Regions from separate parts of the Turicibacter sp. St.80E1 genome, predicted to be linked through region 3. Evidence: a T-box and tRNA genes for the amino acid it is inferred to sense, from the RefSeq annotation. Region 3 holds a T-box; the other regions hold tRNA genes.
The links. The T-box of region 3 lies ahead of trpS (tryptophan--tRNA ligase). A T-box ahead of a tRNA ligase gene usually reads a tRNA of that ligase, here a tRNA-Trp.

Region 1: it encodes a tRNA-Trp, which carries the amino acid that the T-box ahead of trpS (tryptophan--tRNA ligase) is inferred to sense. The anticodon was not compared.
Region 2: it encodes a tRNA-Trp, which carries the amino acid that the T-box ahead of trpS (tryptophan--tRNA ligase) is inferred to sense. The anticodon was not compared.

What each region holds. Positions count from the first base shown of each region.
Region 1 is NZ_AP039386.1:2,310,500-2,314,893, reverse strand. It holds rRNA gene AC6I0I_RS11190 (23S ribosomal RNA) at 1-831, shown strand, start outside; rRNA gene rrf (5S ribosomal RNA) at 1,005-1,113, shown strand; tRNA gene AC6I0I_RS11180 (tRNA-Asn) at 1,126-1,202, shown strand; tRNA gene AC6I0I_RS11175 (tRNA-Glu) at 1,212-1,288, shown strand; tRNA gene AC6I0I_RS11170 (tRNA-Val) at 1,303-1,378, shown strand; tRNA gene AC6I0I_RS11165 (tRNA-Thr) at 1,385-1,460, shown strand; tRNA gene AC6I0I_RS11160 (tRNA-Trp) at 1,469-1,542, shown strand; tRNA gene AC6I0I_RS11155 (tRNA-His) at 1,545-1,620, shown strand; tRNA gene AC6I0I_RS11150 (tRNA-Cys) at 1,636-1,709, shown strand; tRNA gene AC6I0I_RS11145 (tRNA-Leu) at 1,725-1,813, shown strand; tRNA gene AC6I0I_RS11140 (tRNA-Thr) at 1,826-1,901, shown strand; tRNA gene AC6I0I_RS11135 (tRNA-Tyr) at 1,918-2,002, shown strand; tRNA gene AC6I0I_RS11130 (tRNA-Gln) at 2,011-2,085, shown strand; tRNA gene AC6I0I_RS11125 (tRNA-Lys) at 2,091-2,166, shown strand; tRNA gene AC6I0I_RS11120 (tRNA-Leu) at 2,208-2,296, shown strand; tRNA gene AC6I0I_RS11115 (tRNA-Arg) at 2,305-2,381, shown strand; tRNA gene AC6I0I_RS11110 (tRNA-Pro) at 2,389-2,465, shown strand; tRNA gene AC6I0I_RS11105 (tRNA-Ala) at 2,486-2,561, shown strand; rRNA gene AC6I0I_RS11100 (23S ribosomal RNA) at 2,606-4,394, shown strand, end outside.
Region 2 is NZ_AP039386.1:705,446-709,839, reverse strand. It holds gene AC6I0I_RS03555 (PDDEXK-like endonuclease domain-containing protein) at 1-565, opposite strand, end outside; gene AC6I0I_RS03550 (hypothetical protein) at 680-967, opposite strand; gene AC6I0I_RS03545 (CoA-disulfide reductase) at 1,081-2,415, opposite strand; tRNA gene AC6I0I_RS03540 (tRNA-Gly) at 2,508-2,581, opposite strand; tRNA gene AC6I0I_RS03535 (tRNA-His) at 2,586-2,661, opposite strand; tRNA gene AC6I0I_RS03530 (tRNA-Trp) at 2,664-2,737, opposite strand; tRNA gene AC6I0I_RS03525 (tRNA-Thr) at 2,750-2,825, opposite strand; tRNA gene AC6I0I_RS03520 (tRNA-Asn) at 2,832-2,908, opposite strand; rRNA gene rrf (5S ribosomal RNA) at 2,918-3,026, opposite strand; tRNA gene AC6I0I_RS03510 (tRNA-Leu) at 3,034-3,122, opposite strand; tRNA gene AC6I0I_RS03505 (tRNA-Lys) at 3,158-3,233, opposite strand; tRNA gene AC6I0I_RS03500 (tRNA-Gln) at 3,239-3,313, opposite strand; tRNA gene AC6I0I_RS03495 (tRNA-Phe) at 3,322-3,397, opposite strand; tRNA gene AC6I0I_RS03490 (tRNA-Asp) at 3,409-3,484, opposite strand; tRNA gene AC6I0I_RS03485 (tRNA-Met) at 3,488-3,563, opposite strand; tRNA gene AC6I0I_RS03480 (tRNA-Ser) at 3,583-3,675, opposite strand; tRNA gene AC6I0I_RS03475 (tRNA-Met) at 3,694-3,770, opposite strand; tRNA gene AC6I0I_RS03470 (tRNA-Asn) at 3,823-3,899, opposite strand; rRNA gene rrf (5S ribosomal RNA) at 3,910-4,018, opposite strand; tRNA gene AC6I0I_RS03460 (tRNA-Leu) at 4,025-4,113, opposite strand; tRNA gene AC6I0I_RS03455 (tRNA-Lys) at 4,149-4,224, opposite strand; tRNA gene AC6I0I_RS03450 (tRNA-Gln) at 4,230-4,304, opposite strand; tRNA gene AC6I0I_RS03445 (tRNA-Tyr) at 4,313-4,394, opposite strand, start outside.
Region 3 is NZ_AP039386.1:1,264,875-1,269,268, reverse strand. It holds gene AC6I0I_RS06140 (DEAD/DEAH box helicase) at 1-709, shown strand, start outside; T-box leader at 749-963, shown strand; gene trpS (tryptophan--tRNA ligase) at 1,041-2,039, shown strand; gene AC6I0I_RS06130 (P-loop NTPase family protein) at 2,136-2,666, shown strand; gene AC6I0I_RS06125 (DJ-1/PfpI family protein) at 2,806-3,384, shown strand; gene AC6I0I_RS06120 (DUF4352 domain-containing protein) at 3,615-4,394, shown strand, end outside.

The sequences.
Region 1 (4,394 bases), 1.0 Mb from region 3:
GTGGAGCTTTACTGTAGCTTGATATTGAGCACTGGTGACACATGTACAGGATAGGTAGGAGACGAAGAGACCAGGACGCCAGTCTTGGAGGAGTCGCTGTTGGGATACTACCCTTGTGTTACTGGGGTTCTAACCCGTGGCCATGAGCTGGTCAGGGGACAGTGTCAGGTGGGCAGTTTGACTGGGGCGGTCGCCTCCCAAAGAGTAACGGAGGCGCCCAAAGGTTCCCTCAGAATGGTTGGAAATCATTCGAAGAGTGTAAAGGCAGAAGGGAGCTTGACTGCGAGACCAACAAGTCGAGCAGGGACGAAAGTCGGGCTTAGTGATCCGGCGGTACCGAATGGAAGGGCCGTCGCTCAACGGATAAAAGCTACCCCGGGGATAACAGGCTGATCTCCCCCAAGAGTTCACATCGACGGGGAGGTTTGGCACCTCGATGTCGGCTCATCGCATCCTGGGGCTGTAGTCGGTCCCAAGGGTTGGGCTGTTCGCCCATTAAAGCGGTACGCGAGCTGGGTTCAGAACGTCGTGAGACAGTTCGGTCCCTATCCGTCGTGGGCGTAGGAAATTTGAGAGGAGCTGTCCTTAGTACGAGAGGACCGGGATGGACACACCGCTGGTGTACCAGTTGTTCTGCCAGGAGCATAGCTGGGTAGCTACGTGTGGAAGGGATAAACGCTGAAAGCATCTAAGCGTGAAGCCCCCCTCAAGATGAGATTTCCCATTCGAAAGAAGTAAGATCCCTTGAAGACGACGAGGTAGATAGGTCAGGAGTGGAAGTTTGGTGACAGATGAAGCGGACTGATACTAATCGATCGAGGACTTAACTAAATAGGAAAGGCAAAAACGAGCGGTTATCACAGGCAGAAAGTGAAAAGAACTGAGGAATCACGAAGGTGATGAACAGTTATTGAACTTTACCACTGTGATGCGAGAGTTGCCGGACAAGAAGAAGTAAGCAGAAGATATCTAGTTTTGTGAGATTGATGAAATCTGACAGAAGGTCTAGTGATAAGGGCAAGGAGGGCACACCTGTTCCCATACCGAACACAGAAGTTAAGCTCCTTAGCGCCGAGGGTAGTACGCAAGTGCGAGAGTAGGACGTCGCTAGGCCATAAATAAAAAGCCTCAATAGCTCAGTTGGTTAGAGCACTTGACTGTTAATCAAGGGGTCCTAGGTTCGAGTCCTAGTTGGGGCGCCATTAAAAAATGGCCCGTTGGTGAAGCGGTTTAACACACATGCCTTTCACGCATGCATACACGGGTTCGAATCCCGTACGGGTCACCATTAAAGATAAAAGTGGAGGATTAGCTCAGCTGGGAGAGCATCTGCCTTACAAGCAGAGGGTCGGCGGTTCGAGCCCGTCATCCTCCACCATAAAGAGCCGGAATAGCTCAATTGGTAGAGCAACTGACTTGTAATCAGTAGGTTGCGGGTTCAAGTCCTGCTTCCGGCACCATTATAAATAGGGGTGTAGTTTAACGGTAGAACAGCGGTCTCCAAAACCGTTAGTGTGGGTTCGATTCCTGTCACCCCTGCCATGGCGATTGTGGCGAAGTGGTTAACGCATCGGATTGTGGCTCCGACATTCGTGGGTTCGATTCCCATCAGTCGCCCCATATCTTATATGATTAGGCGCCATAGCCAAGTGGTAAGGCGTGGGACTGCAACTCCCTGATCATCGGTTCAAATCCGATTGGCGCCTCCAATTAGATAGTAATGTGCCTGGGTGGCGGAACTGGTAGACGCACAGGACTTAAAATCCTGCGGGTGGTGACACCCGTGCCGGTTCGATTCCGGCCCTAGGCACCAATTTAATAAAGAGCCGGAATAGCTCAATTGGTAGAGCAACTGACTTGTAATCAGTAGGTTGCGGGTTCAAGTCCTGCTTCCGGCACCATATAATAAAAGAATACGGTGGGGTAGCGAAGTGGCTAAACGCGGCGGACTGTAAATCCGCTCTCTGAGAGTTCGGCGGTTCGAATCCGTCCCCCACCACCACTTAAGAATGGGCTATAGCCAAGCGGTAAGGCAACGGACTTTGACTCCGTCATGCGCTGGTTCGAATCCAGCTAGCCCAGCCAATGATGTCCTGCTAGCTCAGTTGGTAGAGCATCTGACTTTTAATCAGAGGGTCAGAGGTTCGAGTCCTCTGCAGGACACCATTTTTTTAACTGAAAAAGAGTACATAAAGCATAGATAAAAAGCCTGGGTGGCGGAACTGGTAGACGCACAGGACTTAAAATCCTGCGGGTGGTGACACCCGTGCCGGTTCGATTCCGGCCCTAGGCACCAACTAAATAGCGCCCATAGCTCAATTGGATAGAGCGTTTGACTACGGATCAAAAGGTTAGGGGTTCGACTCCTCTTGGGCGCGCCATAAAAAACGGGAAGTGGCTCAGCTTGGTAGAGCACCTGGTTTGGGACCAGGGGGTCGCAGGTTCGAATCCTGTCTTCCCGACCATTAAAAAAGAAAAAGAGAATGGGGACTTAGCTCAGCTGGGAGAGCGCCTGCCTTGCACGCAGGAGGTCAGGGGTTCGATCCCCCTAGTCTCCACCAAAAAGAATTGATCTTTGAAAACTAGATATCTTCTGAAGAAGAAAAGTTAAGTAATAAAGGGCGCACGGAGGATGCCTAGGCACTAGGAGTCGAAGAAGGACGCGACAAACGGCGAAACGCCTCGGGGAGCTGTAAGTAAGCAAAGAGCCGGGGATATCCGAATGGGGAAACCCGCTAGTGGTCATACGCTAGCACCGTATGGTGAATCAATAGCCATAGAGGAGACAGACCCAGGGAACTGAAACATCTAAGTACCTGGAGGAAAAGAAAGAAACATCGATTCCCCAAGTAGCGGCGAGCGAACAGGGAGGAGCCCAAACCGGAGTAATCCGGGGTAGAAGGACCTTCAGAAATGACTGAACATGATAGCCGAATGGTCTGGGAAGGCCAACCGGAGAGGGTGAGAGTCCCGTAGGTGAAATTGTGTGAAGCAGGGAAGGGATCCTGAGTACGGCGGGACACGAGAAATCCCGTCGGAAGCAACGAGGACCATCTCGTAAGGCTAAATACTACCTAGTGACCGATAGTGAACCAGTACCGTGAGGGAAAGGTGAAAAGAACCCCGGAAGGGGAGTGAAAGAGAACCTGAAACCGTGTGCCTACAACTAGTCAGAGCCCGTTAAAGGGTGATGGCGTGCCTTTTGTAGAATGAACCGGCGAGTTACGATATCGTGCAAGGTTAAGTTGAAGAGACGGAGCCGAAGCGAAAGCGAGTCTGAATAGGGCGAGGAGTACGATGTTGTAGACCCGAAACCGTGTGAGCTAGCCATGAGCAGGCTGAAGGTCAGGTAACACTGACTGGAGGGCCGAACCAGGGCACGTTGAAAAGTGCTTGGATGACTTGTGGCTAGGGGTGAAATTCCAATCGAACACGGATATAGCTGGTTCTCTCCGAAATAGCTTTAGGGCTAGCCTCGATAAGAGTCTACTGGAGGTAGAGCACTGAATGGGTGATGGCCCCACCTCGGGGTACTGATCTCAATCAAACTCCGAATGCCAGATAGATATAATCGGGAGTCAGACTGTGGGTGATAAGGTCCATGGTCAAAAGGGAAAGAGCCCAGACCGCCAGCTAAGGCCCCCAAGTGTCCGTTAAGTGGAAAAGGATGTGGAGATGCACAGACAACTAGGAGGTTGGCTTAGAAGCAGCCATCCTTTAAAGAGTGCGTAATAGCTCACTAGTCGAGTGACTCTGCGCCGAAAATGTACCGGGGCTAAACGGACCGCCGAAGCTGCGGATTGACACGAAGTGTCAGTGGTAGGAGAGCGTTCTAACAGCGGAGAAGCAGTACCGGAAGGAGCTGTGGAGCGGTTAGAAGTGAGAATGCCGGTGTGAGTAGCGAAAGATAGGTGAGAATCCTATCCATCGAAAGCCTAAGGTTTCCAGGGGAAGGCTCGTCCGCCCTGGGTAAGTCGGGACCTAAGGTGAGGCCGAAAGGCGTAGCCGATGGACAACAGGTAGAGATTCCTGTACCACTTAATAAACTGAAGGAGTGACGGAGAAGGCTAAGTTGAGCGTGTGAATGGATTCACGTGTAAGCAGTGAGGTGGTCATGTAGGCAAATCCGCATGGCGAAACATTGAGCTGTGATGCCGAAAGCCCGCAAGGGTGAAGTCAGCTGATGTCACGCTTCCAAGAAAAGCTTCTAGGGATAATTTATTAGGTGCCCGTACCGATAACCGACACAGGTAGGCGAGGAGAGAATCCTAAGATGAGCGAGAGAACTCTTGTTAAGGAACTCGGCAAAATGACCCCGTAACTTCGGGAGAAGGGGTGCTTGTGAAAGCAAGCCGCAGTGAAAAGGCCCAGGCGACTGTTTATCAAAAACACAG
Region 2 (4,394 bases), 560 kb from region 3:
AGTAGTCATAAAGCTTTTGTACCTGACGTTTTTTCTTCTGAACAAGTGACCATTGACTCCATTTACTAATCCAAGCCTCATAATCACTTAGCAACTGTCTCATCGTCGACTCCGCTCCCTCAAGGCGTAAAAAAAGCTCATTTTTTTCAATTGTCGGCGCAAAAAAATCTAGCAATAAACGTTCCCAATCTGTTAAATTTACAAAATTTAAATCAATTTTTTTTGCCTTTTCTTCTAATTGATTAAGTTGCTGCATCATAATTATATTAAGTTCATTAACCTCACAAACAGAACTTCCATCTTTAGTGTAATCAAATTTTAATAACGATAATACCTGTCCTATTTTATCGTCAAAAGAAGGATAATCATTTTTAAAAACTTGTTGGTGCACCTCTAGATAGGCCCGAGAATCAACACCAGCTCCTCCTAGAAAGCATCCTTCACCAACAGGCAACTCTTCTAACATCCATGTTTTTTCATACATTTTAATCTCACGAATCGGTTGATTCGTTAAATGACGGAGTGCTAATAAATACTCAAATAACTGCTTTACCTTCTTGTTCAAACCCTTCACTCCCTTAATTCACACTTTTTTTCATTATATCACATAAACTAACAATCTCCGTCCTATTATAGGATTACATATTCCGACAAAATAAACAAAAGATGTCTATAAACACTAGACATCTCCTAAAATAATCGGAATTTCTACCAATTCCGTATTTAATTTTTCCTCCCCTGTTAAAGAAAGACGACTGCCTCCGATTAGAACCACAATTAAGAAAAAGAAGATTAAAATTAAAAACATCAAAAAATGTAATCGGCGATGCATCGGATGGTCTATAGGTGGAGTTTCCTTTGGTAAATAACCCGTTGTAACTCCTGCCTCTTTTAACACTTCTTTACTGAATCCCTGATCATGATGACATTCATCACAGTTAATAGGAGCACTATCATTTTCATTCATAATAATCCCTCCTTTACTAGTTATTATATTGACTTTTTTTCTATTTGACACAAAAAAAGAACTTATGTCTTAAACAGTTTTCATGTTTGACATAAGTTCTTTCATTCAAAACTTTACTTTGCAACACTTCCTGCTATATTTAAAACATCCCAAGTTCTTGAAAATGGTGGTGCATAGCATAAATCTAACATTGCCAATTGGTCTGTCGTTAAACGTGCAAAAATAGCCGTTGCCAAAACATTAACACGTTGAACAGCATCTTTGCGTCCAACAACCTGTCCCCCTAAAATAACTTTCGTATGAGCATCATAAATTAACTTAACAGATATTTTAGATTGTCCGGGATAGTATGAGGTTTGGTTCATATCAGTAATAAAGACAGAGCGATAATCAATTCCTAAATCTTGCACTTCTTTTTCGGATAATCCTGTGCGTCCCGCCTCTAAACTTAAGACCTTCAAACAAGCAGAGGCCAAAGATCCGTTAAACTTCTTATGAGCCCCGGCTAAATTTTCACCAATAATACGTCCCATCTTATTAGCACCAGTTGCTAAAGGAATATATGCAGGGTCCTTCTTTAAACGATGAGAAATAGTTGCACAATCTCCTGCGGCATAAATGCCCTGTACTGAAGTACGCCCTTCCTCATCAATAATAATTGCTCCATTTGCCGTCATCTCAAGGCCACTATCCTTTAAAAAGGTTGTATTAGGACGAACACCCGTTGTTAAAACAACTAAATCAATATCAAATATTCCATCAGTTGACACAACTTTTTGCACCTGAGTGTCGCCGATTAACTCAGTAACCGTATTATTCAAGTGTAAGTGAACGCCTTGCTGTCTTAATTCTTCTTCTAAAATATCTGTAACTTCCTTATCAAATGTATCAACAAGTACGCGGTCATTTAATTGAAATACGTGTATCTCTTTCCCGTATTGCTTAGCTGCCTCAACAACCTCTAAACCAATAAATCCTGCTCCAACAATCGCAATACGTTTTAAAGCCTCATTAGTCATCATATTTTTTAAAGCTAGACCATCTTCCATACTTTTTAAGGTGAAAACATTCCCTACATGAACATTTTTTATCGGAGGAATAATAGCGCTCGCACCTGTTGCAATCATCAATTGATCATAATGATCTGTAAAGATCTCTTCAGTTAATAAATTTTTAACCGATACCGTTTGATTCATCGTATTAATAGACAAAACCTCATGTTCTGTATTAACCGAAATACCTGAAGCATTAAACTGTTCTGCTGTTCGAGCAATCATCTTATTTGAATCCTCAAAAAAGTTTCCAACAAAATAAGGTAATCCGCAAGCCCCAAACGAAACATGCTTAGATTTTTCATACACAACAACGTCGGCTTCCTTATTCGCACGTTTTAACTTTGCAGCCGCGCTCATCCCAGCAGCAACACCACCGATTATAATCACTTTCATAATAAACCTCCCTGAATCAATATCACTGGCAGTTCAACTATTATATATGATTTTTAATAAAAAAAACACCCCGAAGGATGTTAAAATCATATTGGAGCGGGTGAAGAGAATCGAACTCTCACAGTCAGCTTGGAAGGCTGAAGTTCTACCATTAAACTACACCCGCATACTGGGGCGACTGATGGGAATCGAACCCACGAATGTCGGAGCCACAATCCGATGCGTTAACCACTTCGCCACAATCGCCATGGCAGGGGTGACAGGAATCGAACCCACACTAACGGTTTTGGAGACCGCTGTTCTACCGTTAAACTACACCCCTATTATTTAAATATGGTGCCGGAAGCAGGACTTGAACCCGCAACCTACTGATTACAAGTCAGTTGCTCTACCAATTGAGCTATTCCGGCTTTTTATGGCGCCCCAACTAGGACTCGAACCTAGGACCCCTTGATTAACAGTCAAGTGCTCTAACCAACTGAGCTATTGAGGCTTTTTTGTTGCCCAGCAACGTCCTACTCTCGCACTTTCGTACTACCATCGGCGCTAAGAAGCTTAACTTCTGTGTTCGGTATGGGAACAGGTGTGACCTTCTTGCTATCATTACTGGACCTTTTTTGGTGCCTAGGGCCGGAATCGAACCGGCACGGGTGTCACCACCCGCAGGATTTTAAGTCCTGTGCGTCTACCAGTTCCGCCACCCAGGCATTTCATTATTTCAGGCACGCGCCTTTTTTCAAAATGGTGTCCTGCAGAGGACTCGAACCTCTGACCCTCTGATTAAAAGTCAGATGCTCTACCAACTGAGCTAGCAGGACATCATTGGCTGGGCTAGCTGGATTCGAACCAGCGCATGACGGAGTCAAAGTCCGTTGCCTTACCGCTTGGCTATAGCCCATTCTTAAATGGTGGCTTGGGACGGAATCGAACCGCCGACACAAGGATTTTCAGTCCTTTGCTCTACCGACTGAGCTACCAAGCCTTTTATTTAAATGGCGGTCCAGACGGGAATCGAACCCGCGATCTCCTGCGTGACAGGCAGGCATGTTAACCGCTACACCACTGGACCTTTTGGTTGCGGGGACAGGACTTGAACCTGCGACCTTCGGGTTATGAGCCCGACGAGCTACCAACTGCTCCACCCCGCGATGTTTATTTATTTTAATATGGCGGAGGAAGAGGGATTCGAACCCCCGCGACGCTTTCACGCCCTGTCGGTTTTCAAGACCGATCCCTTCAGCCGGACTTGGGTATTCCTCCATTTTTCCATATTTATTTTGGTAGCGGAGGAGGGACTCGAACCCACAACCTCACGGGTATGAACCGTACGCTCTAGCCAGTTGAGCTACTCCGCCTTCATTTTATATTAATTTTTCAAATATAATCTTTCTAAAAGATAATATTTTATGGCGCCCCAACTAGGACTCGAACCTAGGACCCCTTGATTAACAGTCAAGTGCTCTAACCAACTGAGCTATTGAGGCTTTTTTTATTGCCCAGCAACGTCCTACTCTCGCACTTTCGTACTACAATCGGCGCTAAGAAGCTTAACTTCTGTGTTCGGTATGGGAACAGGTGTGACCTTCTTGCTATCATTACTGGACCTTTTTGGTGCCTAGGGCCGGAATCGAACCGGCACGGGTGTCACCACCCGCAGGATTTTAAGTCCTGTGCGTCTACCAGTTCCGCCACCCAGGCATTTCATTATTTCAGGCACGCGCCTTTTTTTAAAATGGTGTCCTGCAGAGGACTCGAACCTCTGACCCTCTGATTAAAAGTCAGATGCTCTACCAACTGAGCTAGCAGGACATCATTGGCTGGGCTAGCTGGATTTGAACCAGCGCATGACGGAGTCAAAGTCCGTTGCCTTACCGCTTGGCTATAGCCCATTCTTAAGTGGTGGTGGGGGACGGATTCGAACCGCCGAACTCTCAGAGAGCGGATTTACAGTCCGCCGCGTTTAGCCACTTCGCTACCCC
Region 3 (4,394 bases):
CGAGATGGATAAGACGCAAAAAGACTTATATTATGCGATGGTTTACGAAATGAAAGAAGAAATGAACAGTGAAATTAAAACGCAAGGTATCGAGCGAAGTCGCATTAAAATTTTAGCCTTACTCATGAGATTGCGACAAATTTGCTGTGATCCCGCCCTTTACTTAGAAAATTATAAAGGGGAAAGTGCGAAGTTGCAGTTATGCTTACAATTAGTTGAAGAATGTATCGCGACGGGGCATAAGGTTTTAATTTTTTCACAGTTTACGTCGATGCTTGATATTCTGTCAAAGGCCCTTCAACAAAAAGAAATCGAACACTTAATGTTAACGGGTGCCACAAAAACAAGTGAGCGGTTAGCATTAACTGAACAATTTAACACCGACCACACGCCCGTCTTTCTTATTTCTTTAAAAGCGGGAGGAACTGGATTAAATTTAACAGGTGCGGATGTGGTGATTCATTACGATCCATGGTGGAATATGAGTGCGCAAAATCAGGCCACTGACCGTGCCCACCGATTAGGTCAAGAGAAAAAGGTTCAAGTGTTTAAATTATTTGTAAAAGATACGATTGAAGAGAAGATTGAGCAATTACAAAAACGAAAACGTGATTTGACAGAAGCAATCGTTCAGGAAGGTGAAACCTTTATTAATCAATTAAGTAACGAAGAATTGGTTCAACTTTTTGAGGATGATTATTCATTTTAATTGACAAACGATATAATATTGCATAAAATGAAACTAAATATGAATGCGTTGATTGAGAAAGAGTAATTTAAGACCTATTTTAAAGAGAGTCGATGGTTGGTGTGAATCGATAAATAACTTGAATGAATGGGCTCAGGAGCGGAACTTGAATAAAAAAAGTAGGGAACCCGGATAACAACCGTTAACAGTTTGAAGTGAAATAACGACAATCGTTATTTAAATGAGGTGGTACCGCGGTTTTAATCGTCCTCTATCGTGAGATAGAGGGCTTTTTTTATGGCCAGGAAAATGAATGAAAACATGAAATTTATATTGAAAAGGAGTCGATAGCATGTCAAGAATTTTATCAGCTATTCAACCGTCAGGAACATTGACAATTGGAAATTACTTAGGGGCATTAAAAAATTTCGTTGAGTTACAGGATGAGCATGATTGTTTATTTTTCATCGTTGATCAACATGCGATTACAGTCCCACAAGATCGCCTAGAGCTACGCAAACGGATTAAAGAGTTAACAGCCCTTTATTTAGCGTGTGGACTTGACCCAAATAAAGCAACCATCTTTATTCAATCAGAAGTCCCAGGACACACACAATTGGCTTGGATGTTAACATGTAATACCTCAATGGGTGAACTTGAACGCATGACGCAATATAAAGATAAGGTTCAAAAGCAAACGGCTAAAGGACAAGGAATTAGTGCTGGATTATTTATGTATCCTGTTTTAATGGCAGCTGATATTTTATTATATGATGTTGACTTTGTCCCTGTTGGGGATGACCAAAAACAACACGTGGAATTAACGCGTGATTTAGCAGAACGCTTTAATAACCGTTTCGGTGAAACGTTTAAAGTCCCTGAGGTGTGGATCCCTAAAAGAGGGGCACGCGTCATGTCTTTACAAGAGCCAACGAAAAAAATGAGTAAGTCAGATGATAACCCACGTAACTTTGTTTTAATGACGGATGAACCAAATGTGATTCGTAAAAAAATAAAGTCGGCCGTGACTGATTCAGATGGCGTTATTGCTTATGACCGTCAAAATAAACCGGGAATTTCAAATTTATTAGATATCTATTCAGCCTTCACTTCTGAATCGATTGAATCACTCGTCGCACGTTATGAAGGATGCGGATATGGTCAATTTAAGTCAGATTTAGCTGAGATTGTTGTTGCAGAGCTTGAACCGATCCAACAACGCATGAAAGAGTTGCTAAAATCGAATGTGATTGATGAGGTGCTTGATGCGGGGGCAAAAAGAGCTAATCAATTAGCTTTTAAAAAAGTTAAAAAAGTAGAACATAAAATGGGATTAGGACGTAAAAAATAAGAAGGGAAAGCAGCACTTGAACTAAAGTGCTCTTTTTTTATTATTTGACTTAACTCGGCACTGTTTAACGAGAAATAAGAGAGGATGTGCATGTGGGTGATGAAAAAGGTATTAATTATTGGAAGTCCTGGTGCTGGAAAAAGTACATTTGCCAGACGATTACGTACAATCACGGACTTACCGCTTTATTATTTAGATCAAATCTGGCATTGTTCAGATGGGACACACATTTTGGAACAGGCATTTGATCAACAATTAGAACGCTTATTACAAAAGGATCAATGGATTATTGATGGAAATTATAGTCGGACCCTCGAACGGCGCTTAGCAGCTTGTGATACGGTGTTTTTACTTGATTACCCAGTAGAGGTTTGTCTACTGGGGGCAGCTTCAAGAATTGGCCATCAACGGGAGGATTTACCCTGGATTGAACGGGAGTTTGATGCCGATTTTAAACAACACATTTTAGACTTTCCTCAAAAAAGATTACCTTATCTGTATGAGCAATTAGCAGCTGTCAAATTAGAAAAGACAATTATCGTCTTTAAATCGCGGGACGAGGCACAACTTTATTTGAAAAGGTTAGCGAATAAGGGGCGATGCGTGGGAGATAAAAGGGGGGAATAGGATTCTTTTTGTTGTCGAAACAACTGATTAAACGACGTAATATTGCTATTATTTAGGGTTACTGTGGAAGGTATTGACAATAGTAGCTGGCCTAAATTACAATGAGGATAATAGTTACGAAGTTAGATGGGGGCATAATATGGGGAAGATTTTGGTTTTTTTATTTGATGGGATGACGGATTATGAAATTTCATTTATTTGTCATGTTTTGCGCACAGACGCGGGGAAAGATATTATCACGGTTGCCTACGAAGATCGTGTGATTAAATCACAGGCAGGATTTAATTTAGACCCTGACTGTACCTTGTCAGAAGTCGTTGATTTAGATGTTGAAGGATTAATTTTATGCGGGGGGCGCGAGGTAGATATTAAACCTTCATTAATGAGGCTGATTAAACGTTGTGATAAGGAAAGAAAATTATTAGCTGCTATTGGTACAGCGGGAACCATTATGCTAGCAAAATCAGGGGTTTTAGATGAAGCAACGTATACGACGCCATTAACGGCATGGACGACAAAATATCAGTATGTCTATGGGATTCAGGATCCATTTCCTCGAGATAATTATATTGATAAACGATTGGTCCGTGACCGTCATATCATTACCGCACAAAGTATCGCTTTTTTAGATTTCACCTTAGAAATTTGTGCATGGTTTAAGTTATTTCAAAATCATCAGGAAAAGCACGCGTTTGCTCGCTTAGTTAAGGGGGCTTAAAAGATTAACTCTTTATCAAAGAGTTAATCTTTTTTTATAGGGAAAGATTCGACTCTTCAATTTTCTTTTTTTTGAGTATTCTTTTAAAAATATGACAAAGATGAACAAAGTTATACAGCTCAAATAAAACAATCCATTACTTTTTTTAGCGAAAAAAGAGGGATATAAACTAGTTAGGCTCAAGATAGGATATAATGAATGGTAAGAATAAGATGAAATGGGGAGTTTATATGCCAGACATAAAATCGATCTTATTGCTGTGTTCCTTTTTATGCTTTATTACGGGGATTTTTAGTCCAGAAGTGATTATTAGATGGGGGATTCCTTCGGTTAAAACTCGAAAACGCGTGTTATGGACGTTTGGGATGATGACATTACTGCTTGTTGGGATTAGACAGCTTACGGAGTTTGCATCTGTTGAGGATAGCGCGACGAATCATCAAGGGCAAGGGGTCAATGTAGAGACCTTTGTTTTTTCTAGTCCAGAGGAGGAGCAGCAAAAAATTTATAAATTAACGTCATCGGTTCAAAATAATCAGTTAGAGATTAAAATTGTGAATCAGCAGATGGCATCGGATCGTGCGGTAGAGAAGGCTCCTGAGGGCTATGAGTTCGTTCAATTAGACGTAAACATTACAAATAAAATGGATGAACCGTCTACGATAAATCTTGCAGATCTTCAATTACAGACTGAAACATTAGAGTTTCTTCTACCGATGAAAGATCATTTACCTACACAAAAACTGGAGTTATTACCGCAGGAAAGTAAGACTGTTTCACTCGTCTATTTGCAACCGACCAAACAGGAGCAATTAATGTTCTCTTATTTGCCAACGTCATCTGAGGAGGAGACATCTGAAGAAGAGGAAGTCAGTGTGAGTCAAATTGGCGATATAGTGAAAGCAAAGCAGGCGATGATTCAAGTGCACGAGGTTAAACGAGAGGCCTCAAAAAAAGAGGGATATGAGACACTTTTAATTTCCTTAAGTCTTAAGAATTCAACGGATATG